2 regions of the Priestia sp. FSL H7-0729 genome follow, and region 2 is predicted to be linked to the other one. Evidence: predicted binding sites of a transcription regulator. Region 2 holds the regulator's gene; the other holds the start of a gene.
The links. Region 2 encodes Rex, which represses fermentation and respiration genes when NADH is low (regulators of the CRP and FNR family bind a similar motif). Its sites were predicted from a motif close to TTGTGAAATATTTCACAA; they were not measured.

Region 1: MHH93_RS00210 (DUF2249 domain-containing protein) is a predicted target of Rex. The motif match lies at 5,114-5,131, and genes of this name have one in related genera.

The regions. Positions count from the first base shown of each region.
Region 1 covers NZ_JBBOTQ010000001.1:44,136-52,285, forward strand. Annotated here, with positions in the region: gene MHH93_RS00180 (ABC transporter permease) at 1-1,375, shown strand, start outside; gene MHH93_RS00185 (cupin domain-containing protein) at 1,518-1,859, shown strand; gene MHH93_RS00190 (metal-sulfur cluster assembly factor) at 2,134-2,433, opposite strand; gene MHH93_RS00195 (hypothetical protein) at 2,465-3,697, opposite strand; gene MHH93_RS00200 (DUF2249 domain-containing protein) at 3,711-4,316, opposite strand; gene MHH93_RS00205 (hypothetical protein) at 4,303-4,674, opposite strand; gene MHH93_RS00210 (DUF2249 domain-containing protein) at 4,692-4,925, opposite strand; gene moaA (GTP 3',8-cyclase MoaA) at 5,247-6,248, shown strand; gene MHH93_RS00220 (nitrate reductase subunit alpha) at 6,308-8,150, shown strand, end outside.
Region 2 covers NZ_JBBOTQ010000017.1:66,781-74,930, forward strand. Annotated here, with positions in the region: gene dinG (ATP-dependent DNA helicase DinG) at 1-1,429, shown strand, start outside; gene MHH93_RS25280 (redox-sensing transcriptional repressor Rex) at 1,648-2,301, shown strand; gene MHH93_RS25285 (amidohydrolase) at 2,288-3,592, shown strand; gene MHH93_RS25290 (hypothetical protein) at 3,632-4,162, shown strand; gene MHH93_RS25295 (hypothetical protein) at 4,464-4,991, shown strand; gene MHH93_RS25300 (AAA family ATPase) at 4,984-6,486, shown strand; gene MHH93_RS25305 (3-hydroxyacyl-CoA dehydrogenase family protein) at 6,620-7,492, shown strand; gene MHH93_RS25310 (acetate/propionate family kinase) at 7,489-8,150, shown strand, end outside.

The sequences.
Region 1 (8,150 bases), on a different contig from region 2:
TTCGTGGTTCTTCTCACTTCTGGGCCTGACATTACTTACAATCGGATTTGTAGTACTCCGCAGTAAATTGAGCGGCGGTACGATCTTGCTCGCAGCAGTTACAGGCATCGCGGGGACGTATTTTTTCTACTCACAACTTTCCGTGCTCATTATACGGGTATTAAAGCGTAATCGCAAAACGGTATGGCATGGTACTCGTCTGTTATGGATCTCAGAGATGAGTTACAAAATGAAGGATAATGCTCGGATGCTCTTTATGGTGACGGTAGTCATTGCGATTGCTTCGATGAGTGCAGTTGTGATTTTGTCACTGGATCAGGAGAATCGGGAGCAGTTTACCAACAACGATTTTCCAGTCATATACAATGTGTACACACCATCGGATCAAATGGATATGAGCGCTATTGATTCGACACTTGAAACCGCAGGCTTGGATTATCAGCAAGTGTATCTGGAGTACTTCTGGTCTGATGCAGATCAGAGTGCTGTCTCAGTCATGCCACTCAGTCATTACAACCGATTCAATACGATCCAAGGAAAAAAGACATTCCAATTGGATTCAGGTGCAGCATTATTCGTAGATTCGCGGAATGAGAAGGATCAGGCTCAGATCGATCGAAACAGGTTTCGCAATTATGCGGAAGGAGACACATTGACCTTGAATCTAGAAGCTGGCCCGATGCAAGCAAGAGTTACAGCCACGGATGTTGAGACACGGTTTGCAACCTTGATCTATTCAACAGGTGTAGTTGTCCTCCCGGATGAGAAGTTTGAAGAGATCACACAACAGATCCATGAAAATAGATTATCTGGCAAAGTTCTGTATCAGATTCCTGCCTGGGGTCATGCGGTACCTGACCGCCACTCCTCGGAAGCCATGGTTAGCGATCAGTTACTTTCGTCCGCAGATACCATTCGAAGCGATAATGCTTCGGATGAGAATTACTCCGGATTTCTGACCACTCGATATGGAGATTTTGAAAGATACAGACAGGGTACAGCACTATTTACCTTCTTGGGCATATTTATCGGATTGATCTTCTCCATCTCTTCGGCAAGCTTTCTGTATTTCAGACTGCATACCGATCTTGAAGCCGATGGAAAAATGGTGCACTCTCTTTCGAAAATGGGTCTCAGTTTCGACGAGATGAAACGATCATCCACCGTTCAGATTGCCATTCTGTTCTTTTTACCGATCGGGGTAGCTATCATTGAAACTTTGGTCGTGGTTAAGCCATTCCTGACTGAATTTGGTATTACCAATTATACGGTTCCGGTGTTGACTGTATTTGGGGCGTTTGTCCTTGCACAGACGTTTTATTTCTTTGTTATCCGTTCCAGATATATATCTTCTCTGCGCAAAATGATGGTTTAGTCATCCAGGAAATGAATGATTATAAGGTACAGAACATGATCCGTTGATTGCCCGCATTTCTTGATTCAGATCAAGGAATCGCGGGCTTTCTTGCGTTAAGATGAATGCATCAACAGATTACATTATCGAGGAGGACGATGATATGAGTATTACGTCATTGCAAGAAGTTAAAGCATTCAGTGAGGATCGTTTTACGAAACGGGTTTTATTCCAAGAGGGTGGAGGAGTGACCTTTGTACTTCATTTTCTGCCAGGTCAGCAGCTTCCCGTTCATAAACATCCGGGCGCAGACGTTATTTTGCTGGTGGTCGAAGGTACTGGCACACTTATTCTGGATGGTGAAGAACAAGTGGTAAAACAAGAGGATGTAATTCATTGCGACGGTGAAGTGGAGTTCGCATTCCATAATACAGGAGATCAGGAAGTTCGTTTGTTCGTGGTGTTAAACAAAGTGCCAGCAGCTTCGTATGCAAAGGACATCTAACATTCAGTATCAAGGAACCCATAAACCATAAAATGATTCATTGATCGGCACTTAAAATAAGGGGAACTCGACTATGGGTTTTCCTTATTTATTTTTATTAAAGAATACTCTTCTTAAATACACGTCCTTCTAGCAATCTTGGGGTAGTAGATTAAGTGTACGTTCCCATCGGTAAACAAAAAGCATACCTGGGTCTGAGAGTATCAGATCTTAAGTACGCTTCTTCGTATTCCGGCAGCAATTTGTTCATTCATCCGGTCACGGGTCATTCTACCTAGAAGTATCCCAGCATTTCTTTGGCTTCATTTGACATCAGCTGTGGAGACCATTGTGGCTCCCACACGACTTGTACATCAATATCAGTCTTATTCGTATTTTCCTGCAACACCCATTTCACGGCACCGACAATCGTATCGTGCAGCGGGCAGCCCGGTGTAGTCAGCGTCATCCGTACATGAACCCGTTCAGGCTCTTCCCTTACTTCATATACCAGACCCAGGTCAACGATGTTGACACCTAATTCAGGGTCATATACTTCCTTGAGACATTCCAGCAAATGAGTCGTTTGTTCCATGATGTTCACTCTCCAGTCCACCTTATTTAGGTTAACGCCTGAATACCAAAGCAATATTTGCGATATATACGATGGAGACAAGAGACAAAATCGTCCCCCCAGCCATCATGACCTCTGCCAGATTAATTAGAATTCCACTGACAAGCAGAAGGCTTCCAGCGACCATGGCGAGCATACCCCAATGGACATACCGTTCACTCAGCATACCTGCCATTAGCGGTGTTCCGGGTCTGCCTGCTTGCTTGCCATATTTGTGGGTCCACCACAGAAAAGGCACGATTTTGGAGGCATACCCGAGTATAGTGAGAGACACCCAGCCCCCAAGATATACCCATCCAGACAGCAGGACAACACGTGGATGGAGTAGCAGCTCAGTCCCTTGCGCGGAATAGATCAGCAGGGCAACAGCATATACAGCAAGCCCACGGCTTACATACACAGACCAGCGAATGCCTGGACCCGGATTATTTTTGTGCCGTTTTTCCTGAATTTGCTCCAAGTGATACACATAGAAGAGCAGGGCTGCGGTTAGAAGCAAAAGCGCGAACCAGAGCAAGCCACCCTTGATGCCTGTGAGAAAAGCGACAACGCCTGTGATTACAGCTGCATTCCACAGGAGCAAGACCGCTTTCTGCAATCGAATGGAATAATTGTGGGACAGGTAGAACATGGGCAGCATTTTGTAACTGAAGCCGGTAATTAACATGCCAAACCATCCGAGTGTCCCCATCCAGATGTGTGCGCCGAACAAGCGTTCATGCAAGCCATTCCAATCACCAAAGGCAAAATTCAGACCCATTAGCATACCGGATAACCCGGTGAGCACCAGATAGAGGCAGGCGCAGGCGGCGCTAATCGTCACCGGATTCCACTGTGAAGCTCGGATGAGGGTAACGGTCATATTCCACCCGAACAATAGAATGCCTGAAAGCGCGATTGTAGCAGAACCGGCAATCCATATGACATCTGCACGAATGAAGCCGTATAACATGCCCACGATACCGATACTGAACAAGAAATAATGACAATAACCGAGAAACAGACTATAGATATTGGATTGCAAAATAACATGTATCAACTGATATACGGCACCCATGGCCAGCATCGTTGCCCATCCAAGCACAAACAAATGAGCGTGAAACCAGCCTTCGGGTCCTCTGAGTTCATCACCAAGCCAGCCTGTCAGCGAGAGCAGGGAGAAGGCATGATACATTACAAATCCAAAGATGCCCGTGATGATAAAAAGAAACGGCAACCTGGACATGGCGTTCGCCTCCTTACCCTTTTTCAATTCTCACTTTGGCTGTGCCATCCGTTTGATCCTCGACCGTATAGAGGCAACCGAGATTGTTCAACTCTTCAATCAGGAATACAGGTACACGGTCATTGTGGATCAACACGACTTCCCCAGATTTGCAACGCTCCAGTGCGGCAAGTGTTCGCATCATGGGTTGTGGCGGTTCCAATCCGCGATTGTCGAGTATAACGGTGGGAGCCTGTAGAGATTCAAAGTTTTCAATCGCAACAGCTTGCTCTCCCGGATGTCCTTTGCATGAAGCTGATTCTTCGTCGGAATCTGGATCAGAATCAGCTTCCGATCCAGATAAAACCATTGCAGAACATGCTTTTGCACCGGTTTTATTTTTTTTGTGTACAAACGTGGTAACCCAGTGATCCGAACCCTTTCGTTCCGATGTGCTGGAGTATCCTTTCAGCTTGAGAATACCAAGCAGAGGCGTTGGTTTGAATGGAGCGTGTAGTACAAAGACATCTTCATGCTGAAGGCCTTTGACCGTGTCCATGATCAGCTGGAACGGCTCTAGCTTTTTACTCAGATGAGGACGCACATCCAATTCAACAATATGAACATCAGATGGAGACATGTGCGTTCACATCCGATCCTGCACTGGCTACATCCGCCTCTACCAACTGTAGAGACGATTTATACAGAGCGGCCATTCCACCGTACAGCGCATAGAAGAATGACTCTGGCGCATCGAGGGAGAAGGAGAGATAGGCTTTCGGGTCCATTCCGAGTACACGCTCAAATAGTCTTGCACTGTCATAGGCGTAGAAACAGAAATGAGTATATTCGAATACAGGCATTTTCTCATAAATGGTGATAATCTCTTGCGCATATTCCGCTTGCTCACGCTGCGCCATTTGAACCATGGTTGTGGCGTCTTCCAGCCGCAGCGTAATGCGAAGTGTAGTATCGTCAATGATTTCAACGTGCGCCATAGCGGTTCAGCTCCAATCTATATTTTGCTGATTTTGACCTGGAACGTCTTAGGACCCTGTTCAATATACTCCCAGTTGAAGCCGTCGGGATGTGTGGACTGGAACTGGAATCGAAGGGGCTTGGGATCGTGATCGTTGATGAGCAGCATGGACTCCTGTGGTTGCAACTGATCAAACGTTTCGAAAATAACTTTATGTTTCAAATGCGGTGGATACTCCGTGGCATTAATGGTTGCTGCGTATGTGTTCATGTGTCATTCCTCCAAATAGGGATAGTGTGGTGTTGCAATTTGATTATAGAAAACGTGAAGAGAGGGCTGTGTGAGCCTGCTCACACATTTACTATTGCCATAATTTTGCCTTATTTAGATTAGAATCCTGTTCGGAAAAGGGTTGCGGAGCATAATTAAATGTGCGACTGTGCGCTATGTTTCACTTCTTGTGATATTTTGCACAGTTCGTCGAGCGAGACATCCTTATATTTAGCGTCAAGATGACACTGGATGAGAGGAAGATTAGGTTCCTCCTTCGGCTGATATGAAGACAGCACCCTAGAGAAGGGAGGTACGTGTATGGAATCAACATTAATGGACCCGTTTGGAAGAGTGCATGATTATTTGAGAATTTCGGTTACGGATCGCTGTAATCTCCGCTGTGTGTATTGCATGCCGGAGGAAGGAATGCAATTTGAACCGACAGAACGCATCCTGTCCTATGAAGAAATCACGTCCATCGTTAAGGCGCTTGCTCCACTGGGCATTCGGAAATTGCGTTTGACCGGAGGGGAGCCTCTTGTTCGCAAGGGGCTGGATCAACTGATTGCGATGTTATCCGCTATTCCAGGAATTGAGGACATTGCATTGACAACCAATGGTATCTATTTGGCACCTTATGCGGATCTGCTAAAGACTGCGGGGTTAACCCGGGTGAACATAAGCCTGGATTCTTTGAAGCCAGAACGATTCGCAAGCATTACTCGAGGTGGCAAGGTGCAGCGTGTGCTGGATGGAATTAAGGCCAGCCAACAGGCCGGATTTTATCCGATCAAGCTGAACGTGGTGTTGATGAAAGGCGTGAACGACGATGAGGTGGAAGATTTTCTGCGGATGACCCGGGATGAACCCCTTCATATTCGTTTTATTGAGTACATGCCTATTGGAGAAAGTGGAGATGGTTGGAGATCAGGGTATATGCCTCTCGAACATGTGCTGGAAACATGTGGAGCACGATGGGATTACGAAAGCTGTGGAGAGATTTACGGGAATGGTCCGGCAGACAGTTATCGCATTGTGGGAGCTGCCGGAACGTTTGGTCTGATTCACCCGGTGAGTAGCCATTTTTGCGGGAATTGCAATCGGCTCAGGCTGACGGCAGATGGAAATATCAAACCTTGTCTCTACTGGTCGGATGAGTTCAATGTTCGTCCACTCGTAGGTGATGACAAGGCGGTGCGGGATTTATTTTACAAGGCGCTCGGAGCCAAACCCGAAACACATGACATGTTAAAAGCCTTAAACGGGCAACAGATCGGCGGCACGCCAACGCTGCGACATATGTCGCAAATCGGGGGTTAGCAACAGCAGTTCAGGAGTCAGGACTTGCATCAACAGGTCATATATGTGGGAGGACAACAATGAGTAACAAAAGCATGCCTTGGATGGGCAAACTCAAATATTTTGCCAAACGTGAAAAAAGTGCGGAAGGATGGAGTGAGATGTCCCCGGTCAACCGGGACTGGGAAGATGTCTACCGCCGCCGCTGGCAGCATGACAAAGTGGTGCGTTCCACACACGGAGTCAATTGTACCGGATCATGTAGCTGGCAGATCTATGTGAAAGACGGCATTGTAACGTGGGAAACGCAGGCTACCGACTATCCTTCAACTGGACCGGATATGCCGGAATTTGAGCCACGGGGATGTCCACGTGGAGCGAGCTTCTCATGGTATCTGTATAGCCCACTGCGTGTCAAACATCCTTACGTACGTGGTGCGTTGCTGGACATGTGGCGTGATGCGCTTCAGACGCATGGTGACCCTGTTCAAGCATGGTCCAGCATTGCGGATGATCCGGCCAAAGTGAAAAGATACAAATCGGTGCGGGGTAAAGGTGGATTAATTCGCGCGTCATGGGGTGAAGTGACACAGATTATCGCCGCTTCACTGATTCATACGATCAAAGAATACGGGCCTGACCGGATTATTGGTTTCTCTCCAATTCCGGCCATGTCGATGGTCAGTTATGCAGCAGGGTCGCGCTTCCTATCCCTGATGGGATCACCATTGCTCAGCTTTTATGACTGGTATGCGGATCTGCCACCGGCTTCACCTCAGATCTGGGGCGATCAGACCGATGTGCCCGAGAGCAGCGACTGGTACAACTCCGGATACATTCTGGTATGGGGTTCGAATCTGCCAATGACGCGCACCCCCGATGCCCATTTCCTGGCTGAAGCACGTTATCGGGGAACGAAAGTGGTATCAATTAGTCCGGATTATGCCGAATATGTGAAGTTTGCAGATACATGGATGTCGGTAAAACAAGGAACGGACGGCGCTCTGGCAATGGCTATGGGCCATGTCATCCTGAAAGAGTTTTATATTGAAAAGCCTACGGACTATTTCATGCAATATGCCAAACAGTATACGGACTTTCCAAATCTGCTGATTGTGGAAGAAAAGGACGGCGTACACACAGCAGGCAGATTTCTCGTTGGGGAAGATCTGGGCATTACAGGTAATAACATGGCTTGGAAAACGCTCGTTTACGATGAAAACAGTGGAACTTATGCGATGCCAAAAGGAAGTTTGGGCTTCCGTTGGGGTGAAGAAGGCACATGGAATCTCAAAATGGAACAGGTAGAGAACGGTGAGCCGATTGATCCAAGACTATCCATGCTTGGCGTTCATCATGATCTGGTTACGATTCAACTGCCGTACTTTGATGATGAGGGGAAACATGTCATGCAGCGGCAGATTCCTGTACGTCGAATATGGCTTGAGGATCGATGGATTACAGTAACAGCTGTATACGATCTGGTACTTGCCAAATACGGAATTGAACGTGTAATGACGCGTTCTGCGGACTCAGCAGAAGTAGTCACTGGTGTGGAGCAGTTGAGTGTACGTATTAACTATGGAGACGACATTTCGCATGCAGCACAGATAAAACCATTCACTCCAAAGTGGCAAGAGAAAATCACTGGTGTGGACCAAGAGACCGTCGTACAGATTGCACGCGAGTTCGCACAGAATGCGATCGATACCAAAGGTCGGTCCATGATCATTATGGGAGCCGGTATTAACCACTGGTATAACTCTGATGTAATCTATCGTGCCATTATCAACCTGATTCTGATGACTGGCTGTCAGGGTGTGAACGGCGGAGGCTGGGCCCACTATGTCGGTCAAGAAAAATTGCGTCCGGCTGAAGGCTGGCAGACGATTGCCTTTGCTCGTGACTGGACTGGACCTGCAC
Region 2 (8,150 bases):
GGGTAAGCATCTTGGAATGCATATGAAATATTTCACGTTGGTTCATACCCTGACCCGTCTGTTTAAAGACAGTCGTAATGGACAACTGCCTATGCTTCGTTCGCAGTTATCCGGGCATGAGAATTCGGCGCAATGGGGCTCCATGGTGGATCAGATGTTCCCGCTGGCGGTTGAGGTTAAAGAACTGTGGGATCGAATGAGTGATGCCCTGTTCGGTCTGTTGCCTGAACGAAGTGATGCTTCACCAGGCGAGACAGGGCAATTTTCACTGCGTCTAAAGGCCTCTCAAAAACCTGCAAAATGGCAGGAGTTGCAGGATCTGGAGAATCAGATCTATGTAACTCTGGGTGATCTGGTTCGCAAAGGGGACAAATTGCTGCTTGAGGTGAAAGAGGATCAGGATGATTATCAATCAGATAGTCTGATCACGGACATTACAGGACTGCTGAAAGATCTGACCACATTGAAGGAGAATCTGCGTTTCTTCATGCGTATGGATGATGCGAAAACGGTGTACTGGATGGAAGCCAGCGGTCAGTTCCGCAGTAAATCGCTTCAACTGTATGCCGTACCTGTAGATGTCAGTGCACAACTTAAGGATTTGTTTTTTGATAAAAAGAAAAGCGTTGTGCTTACATCGGCTACACTCTCCGTGGATAAGTCATTCCAGTTCATGATTGAGCAGCTTGGCTTACAGGAAGCCTCTGAGAATAACCGGCTGTTAACGTCGATGCTACCGTCACCATTCAATTATCGCGATCAGGCGCTTCTCGTAATTCCGCGTGATTTCCCGAGTGTGAAGGGCAGTGTGGGTGATGCGCACTTTGTCAATATGCTGGTGCAGTCACTCGCAGAGACCGCAATTGCCACGCGTGGACGCATGATGGTTCTGTTTACTTCATACAAGATGCTGCGACAGGTCTATGATCCGCTGAAAGAGGCACTGTCTGGTAATGACATCTCGTTGTTGGGCCAAGGTGTGGACAGTGGAAGCCGCTCCAAGTTGACTCGCAGGTTCCAGGATGCCAAAGCTACGGTACTTCTGGGCACCAGCAGCTTCTGGGAGGGTGTAGATATCCCGGGAGAAGCACTGACCTGTCTCGCTATTGTGCGCCTGCCTTTCCAGCCGCCGAATCATCCTTTGGTGGAAGCCAAGAGTGAGTTGCTTCAGGAACAAAAGAAAAATCCGTTCATGAAACTGTCCGTGCCACAAGCGGTCATACGTTTCAAGCAAGGATTTGGCCGATTGGTGCGTACAGCGAAGGACAGAGGTATTGTCATTGTTTATGATACTCGGGTGATTGAAGCGTACTATGGTAAATTCTTTTTATATTCATTACCTGGTCCAAAAATGGAGCATATGCTCACGGAGCAGATGGTTCCACGAATTACCGAGTGGTTAGAAAAATCTGCTAATGAACAAGAATAATGGTTGTTTTTTTCGTTATATCATTGCATGACATGATCGATTGGCGTTAAACTTTATTAGATATTTCCGTATCCGATTAAAGCAGTTGCACGTAAGAACTTATAACCTAAATTACAAGGAGCATTCTGTATAAAATGTCACATCTATCTCTGAGTTTATACAGAATGCTCATCTTTTCATCTATTATTTTATTGTAGGCTTGGTAAGGGGGAGCAAAAATGAAATCGGATAAAATTTCGGAAGCGGTGGTACGACGTCTGCCTGTATACTTGCGCTATTTGAGCGAGTTACATCAGCGTGAGGTGGCTACTGTTTCTTCTCAAGAGCTTGGACAGCGGCTGGATCTGAATCCGGCCCAAATTCGAAAAGACCTGGCTTATTTCGGTGATTTTGGTCGTAAAGGGATCGGGTATGATGTTTCCTATTTGATCGAGAAGATTCGTCACATTCTCAAAATCGATCAGCAAATCAATGTAGCTCTGGTAGGCGCGGGTAACCTCGGACAGGCCTTGTCCAACTACAACGCATATCTGAAAGACAACATGAAGATTGTTGCTGTATTCGATGCATATGGACCGAAGATTGGTAGTCAAATCAACAGTTTGAAGGTAAAACCAATGAACGAATTAACGGAAGCGGTTAAAACGGATAACATCCGCATCGGGATTATTACCGTTCCGGATACGGAAGCCCAAAATGTAGCTGATCAGCTGATTGAATCCGGAATCGAAGCGATACTTAATTTTGCACCAACTATTCTAAAAACACCGCCGCACATCCGCATTCACCATGCTGACTTTACAACGGATCTGCTAAGTTTGGCCTATTACTTGGAGACTGGAAAGGACGACGAGCAAGATGACAACAAATAGATGGGTAATCCACAACGGCAAATTTGCCGTGAATGAAGGCGCAACTTGGAATGTAGTTCAAGGATACATGGTTGTCGAGAATGACAAGATTGTGCATATTGGTGAGACATTGCCGGATGGAGACGAGAATTGTACCAAAGTGGATGGAAAAGGATTGTTCTTCCTGCCGGGTCTGATCAATACGCATGGTCATGCAGCGATGTCATTGCTTAGAGGGCACGGAGATGATCTGGCGTTGCAAGTATGGTTGCAAGAAAAAATGTGGCCGATGGAAGCGAAAATGACTTCAGAAGACGTATACTGGGGAACTTCGCTATCTGTGCTTGAAATGTTGAAAGGTGGAACTACAGCTTTCCTGGACATGTATGATCACATGGATCAAGTTGCCAAAGTGGTGGAACAATCCGGCGTTAGAGCAGCACTGGCACGTGGTGTAATCGGGCTGTGTTCGGAAGAAGAGCAATTGCGGAAACTGGAGGAGTCGGCAGCGTTTGCACGTGAGTGGAATGGACAGGCAGATGGTCGCATCACAACCGTAATCTCACCACACGCACCATATACATGCCCTCCTGACTACATAGAGAAGCTTGTACAGGTCGCAAATGACCTTAACCTTCCTCTGCATACACATATGTCGGAAACGCTGCGTGAAGTGGAACAGAACGTTACAGACTATGGACTGCGTCCTGTGGCACATCTGGAGAAACTGGGCTTTTTCTCCCGTCCATCCCTGGTTGCACATGCGGTGCATCTGAATGATGAAGAGATTGAAATTTTGGCCCGCCATGATGTGGCTGTATCCCATAACCCGGGAAGTAACCTGAAACTTGCTTCCGGTGTTGCGCGGGTACCAGCACTGCTGAAAGCAGGAGTTACGGTGTCACTCGGAACAGACGGACCGGCAAGCAACAACAACTTGGATATGTTTGAGGAAATGAGATTGGCTGCATTGATCCACAAAGGTGTGTCTGGTGACCCGACGGCCGTGCCAGCGGGCGAAGCGTTACTACTCGGAACTTCATATGGTGCTAAATCCATCTTCCTGAACAACACCGGAGCGCTTCAGGTAGGCATGAAGGCTGATTTCATCGCCCTGGACATTGAACAGGCACACTTCTACCCACATACAGACCTGATCTCACATACGATCTATTCGGCCTCTGCCAAAGATGTGGAGCACGTATGGGTGGACGGTAAACAAGTGGTTAAACATGGCGAATGTCTGACGCTGGATGAAGAGCGCATTTTGCGTGAGTCTCAATTGGCATTTGATGGTTTGCTTGCTCGTTAATTGCATTGCAGAGCATCATAGGGAAAGGAAGTTCGGCTTTTGAAGAAAAAAAAGAAGTGGATATGGATTTCGCTGCTTGCACTGGTTCTGATTCTGTTTGGACTTCAGCGTTATTACGTGTATGTCACACAGGACCAACGCAAGGAAGAAGCGCTCGCCATACAGGCAGCACAGGAGCAACTGGGCATTACATCTCATGATGAATTGCGTAAGTACATCTGGGGAGATAAAGAAGGCTCTGACAACATCTACTGGACCCTGACCGGCAAAAATAAGGATAACCAGGATGTTATGGTCTGGGTTAAATTCGATGCAAACAATCAACCCGCTAAGGGTGCTAACGCTATACACAGTGAGCTGCTGCAGAATGGCATGTCCGAAGCACAGATACGCAATCGCTTTGGCTCCGAAGTTCCTGCCGGTGAGATTAAACGAATCATGCCCGGTGTTGTGAATGGAATATATGTGTGGCAAGTGTATTATAAAGACGGTACGCATAACCACTATCGGTTTTATCGTTTTAGCAATGGAGAACAGGTGGACTTGGTCTATACACTCCCGAACAGTTAGAACCGATAGAGTAACTTAGCTAGAGAATCATAGAGATGAAAGAACCGGCAGACGGATATCCGACTGAACCGGTTCTTTGTGTTGCCTGTGAACAGTTTTGATTTAAATAGTTAAAATTAATAATTTATTCATATTTTCGCCTTCGAAATTGTATATACGATGTGATATACTCAGATATGTACTCAAAGTTACATTCATAAACAAATAAACCTGTCGAAATTCTCGCAGGAGTCAATGTGCACATATTCGTATATACCAATAAGCCAGTAGGTTGGGCCAAAATCTGGGAGGGGTAATTCACTTGAAGCTAAAAGTATTGCCTATTGCTTTAACTGCCGTCATTTCAGCCGTTGTGTTGTTTGGAGGTTGGTTTGTGTATCGTCAGGTGGCTTTGCAGAATCCGATTGAAAAAATGGTTACCCAGTACGATGGAGTCAATGACGTTCAATTAACTATTAACCGCAATGACGTACAATTGAAACTCGATCTGAAACCTGATGTTGATTTGGGCAGACTGGTCCAATATATTCACAAAGAAGGACAGACCTTGATTGGAACCCGTTCACTCAAGTTGGATGTTGTGGATCATTCCAGTGAAGCACTGGAAAGTTGGTGGGGTGATGCGATGTTTACCGTAGCTCAGGCGATGGAGAACAAACAGTACACCGAGATTACACCAACATTGTCGAAGATGGCTACGAATGGAATAAAGGTAAATACAGCGATGGATGACAACAATGTATATGTCAGTCTCAGAGACGGAGATGCCAGCAAGTTTATTATTCTGCCGCGTGTGCCCGGTCAGATAGGAGTGTGGCCTAATGCCTAAGTGGACCAAAGAAATTGCCATTGGATTTGTCCCCGTGTTGATTATTTTTCTTGCTTTTACTGGTGTTAATATTGTTCCGATTCTAATTGCAGCGGTGTTTGTTGGAGCTTTGTTGTTCATGATGCAAATGCGTGGCGGGATTACCGTAGGTGCTGCACAGGAGCGTAAACGGAAGAAAAAAGGTCCTTCTAAGCTTACTTTTGAAGAAATTGGTGGTCAGGACAGTGCCAAGCAGGAATTGCGTGAAGCGCTTGATTTTCTCATCAAACATGAAGAAATCCGCAAGTTCGGGATTCGCCCGTTAAAAGGGATTCTGCTGACAGGCCCTCCAGGGACAGGAAAAACGTTGATGGCCAAAGCGGCTGCGCATTACACCGATTCTGTTTTCGTTGCTGCATCGGGCAGTGAGTTTGTGGAAATGTATGTCGGCGTAGGTGCCAGCAGAATTCGGGATTTGTTCAAGGATGCGAGAACCCGTGCTACCAAGGAAAATAAAGAAAATGCCATTATATTTATCGATGAGATTGATGTCATCGGAGGTAAACGTGAGGGTGGACAACAGCGTGAGTATGATCAGACGCTGAACCAGCTCTTGACGGAAATGGATGGAATCTATTCTTCCGATACGCCAAGAATACTGGTTATTGCTGCAACGAACCGCAAAGAAATGCTGGATAGCGCACTGACTCGTCCAGGACGTTTTGACCGCCACATTCAAGTAGACTTGCCTGACAAGAAAGGCAGAAAGCATATTTTGGAACTGCATGCGGTGAATAAACCTCTGATGAAGGAATTGAATCTGGAGAAGACAGCCGAAGAATCGTATGGTTTCTCCGGTGCGCAGCTTGAAAGTGTGATGAACGAAGCAGCGATATACGCCATGCGGGATGGGCTGTTACACATAGAACAACGGCATTTGTCTCTGGCTATTGATAAAGTTATGATGGGTGAGAAGACAGACCGTGAGTCCAGTGTGGAAGAGAAGAAAAGGGTCGCCATCCATGAATTGGGACATGCCATTATGGCTGAACTTGTTCGTCCAGGCAGTGTTAGCCAGGTAGCGCTTAGTCCCCGTGGGCAGGCTCTCGGATATGTTCGTCATAACCCGCAACAGGAACAATTTCTTTATACGAAGCGCTTTCTGGAAGAACAGATCATGATTGCACTCGGAGGGGCAGCTGCGGAGGAAATGTACTATGGTGGACGTTCGACAGGTTCACGCAATGACTTCGATCAGGCTACCAATGTGGTGCAAACGATGATGGCTTCCGGGTTGACTTCTCTTGGGATTGTGAACATGGATATGGTCACAACCGAGGAACTCATGCGAGAGAATAAATTAATTTTGCAAGAACTGATGGAACAGACAAAACGGTTGCTTGAAGAACAACGGACAATTTTCGACAATTCACTCGACATCTTGATTCGTGAAGAAGTATTATCTGGCGAACAATTTCGTTGTCAATTTCGTGACAGTGCCCTTTTACCAGCATAATTTATTTATGCTGGTTATTTTTTTTTACATTTCACTCGTGCTAAGATATTATTATATGTTGGGTCGAAATTTGTAATTTTCGGCGAACAGGGTACAATAGAGAAATAGAGAACCGAAAGGATGGAGCAGAACCATGTTTTTCAAAAAAATAGGAGTTGTCGGCGGCGGTACGATGGGGCAAGGTATTTCCCAGATGCTCGCAGCCAAAGGACTTGATGTGCTTCTCGTGGAGCATACAACACAAAAGCTGGATCATGCATATAACATGATCGAAACCAATTTGGATAAACAACTGGAGAAATGGGCGATTACCAAAGCGGAGAAGAAATTGATTCTTTCCCGTATTACCAAGGTAGCTCATTTGGCTGAACTTGGAACTTGCGACATGGTCATTGAGACGATTTCAGAAGATCTGGATGCGAAAAAAGCAGTATTCAGTCAACTGGACCAAGTATGTCCAAGCAATGTCATTCTGGCAAGTAATACATCCACGCTGAGTTTGACCGAGCTTGCAAGCTCGACCAAATACCCAGAGCGTGTTATTGGTATGCACTTTATTCACCCGGTATCCCGGGTTGATCTTGTAGAGATTATTCGTGGACTGAAAACTTCGGATTCAACATTCGAAGAGACCAGACGTTTTGTAGAAGAAGTAGCGGACAAAAAAGGAGTCATGATCTATGAATCCCCTGGATTCGTAACTTCCCGTCTGATCTGTCTGTTGATTAACGAAGCGTTGCATGTATTACAAGAAGGTGTTGCATCTGCTGAAGATATCGATGATGCAATGCGCATCGGATACAACTTCCAACATGGACCACTTGAAATGGCTGACCGTTTCGGATTGGATTCTGTTGAAGCTGCACTCGAAAGAATGTTCCGTGAATTCGGAGAATTGAAATATCGTCCTTCCACGGTCCTGAAGAAAATGGTGCGTGCAGGACACCTGGGTGTCAAAACAGGTGAAGGATTCTTCAAGTACGACAAGGATGGTGACCGACTGTGAAAGTACTCGTAATTAATGCGGGGAGTTCCTCGCTCAAATATCAACTGTATAACATGACTGACGAATCTGTCCTGGCTAAAGGTCTGGTAGAGCGGATCGGAATGGATTCCTCCATTCTGACGCACAAACCGACAGGCCGTGAGGATGTTACAGAAGTTAGTGAAATTCTGGAACACACAACAGCAATCCGTAAAGTCATCGATATTTTGACTCACAAAGAAAATGGTGTACTGGATTCTGTAAGTGAAATTCAAGCTGTTGGACACCGCGTTGTTCACGGTGGTGAAGCATTTAAAGAATCTGCTCTGGTAGATGATGCAGCCAAAGCTGAAATTCGTCGTTTGTTCGACTTGGCTCCACTTCATAACCCTGCAGCAATGATGGGTATTCGTGCGGCTGAAGCCAATATGCCGGGTGTGCCACAGGTTATGGTATTTGATACAGCGTTCCATCAAACCATGCCGGAAAAAGCATATCTGTATGCAATTCCGCGCGTACTTTACAAAAAATATAAAGTACGTCGCTACGGCGCTCATGGTACTTCCCATGATTTCGTAAGCAAAGCTGCTGCTGAGTATCTGGATCGTCCAGTGGAAGATCTGAAAATTATCACATGCCACGTCGGTAACGGTGGTAGTGTAACAGCAGTTAAAGGTGG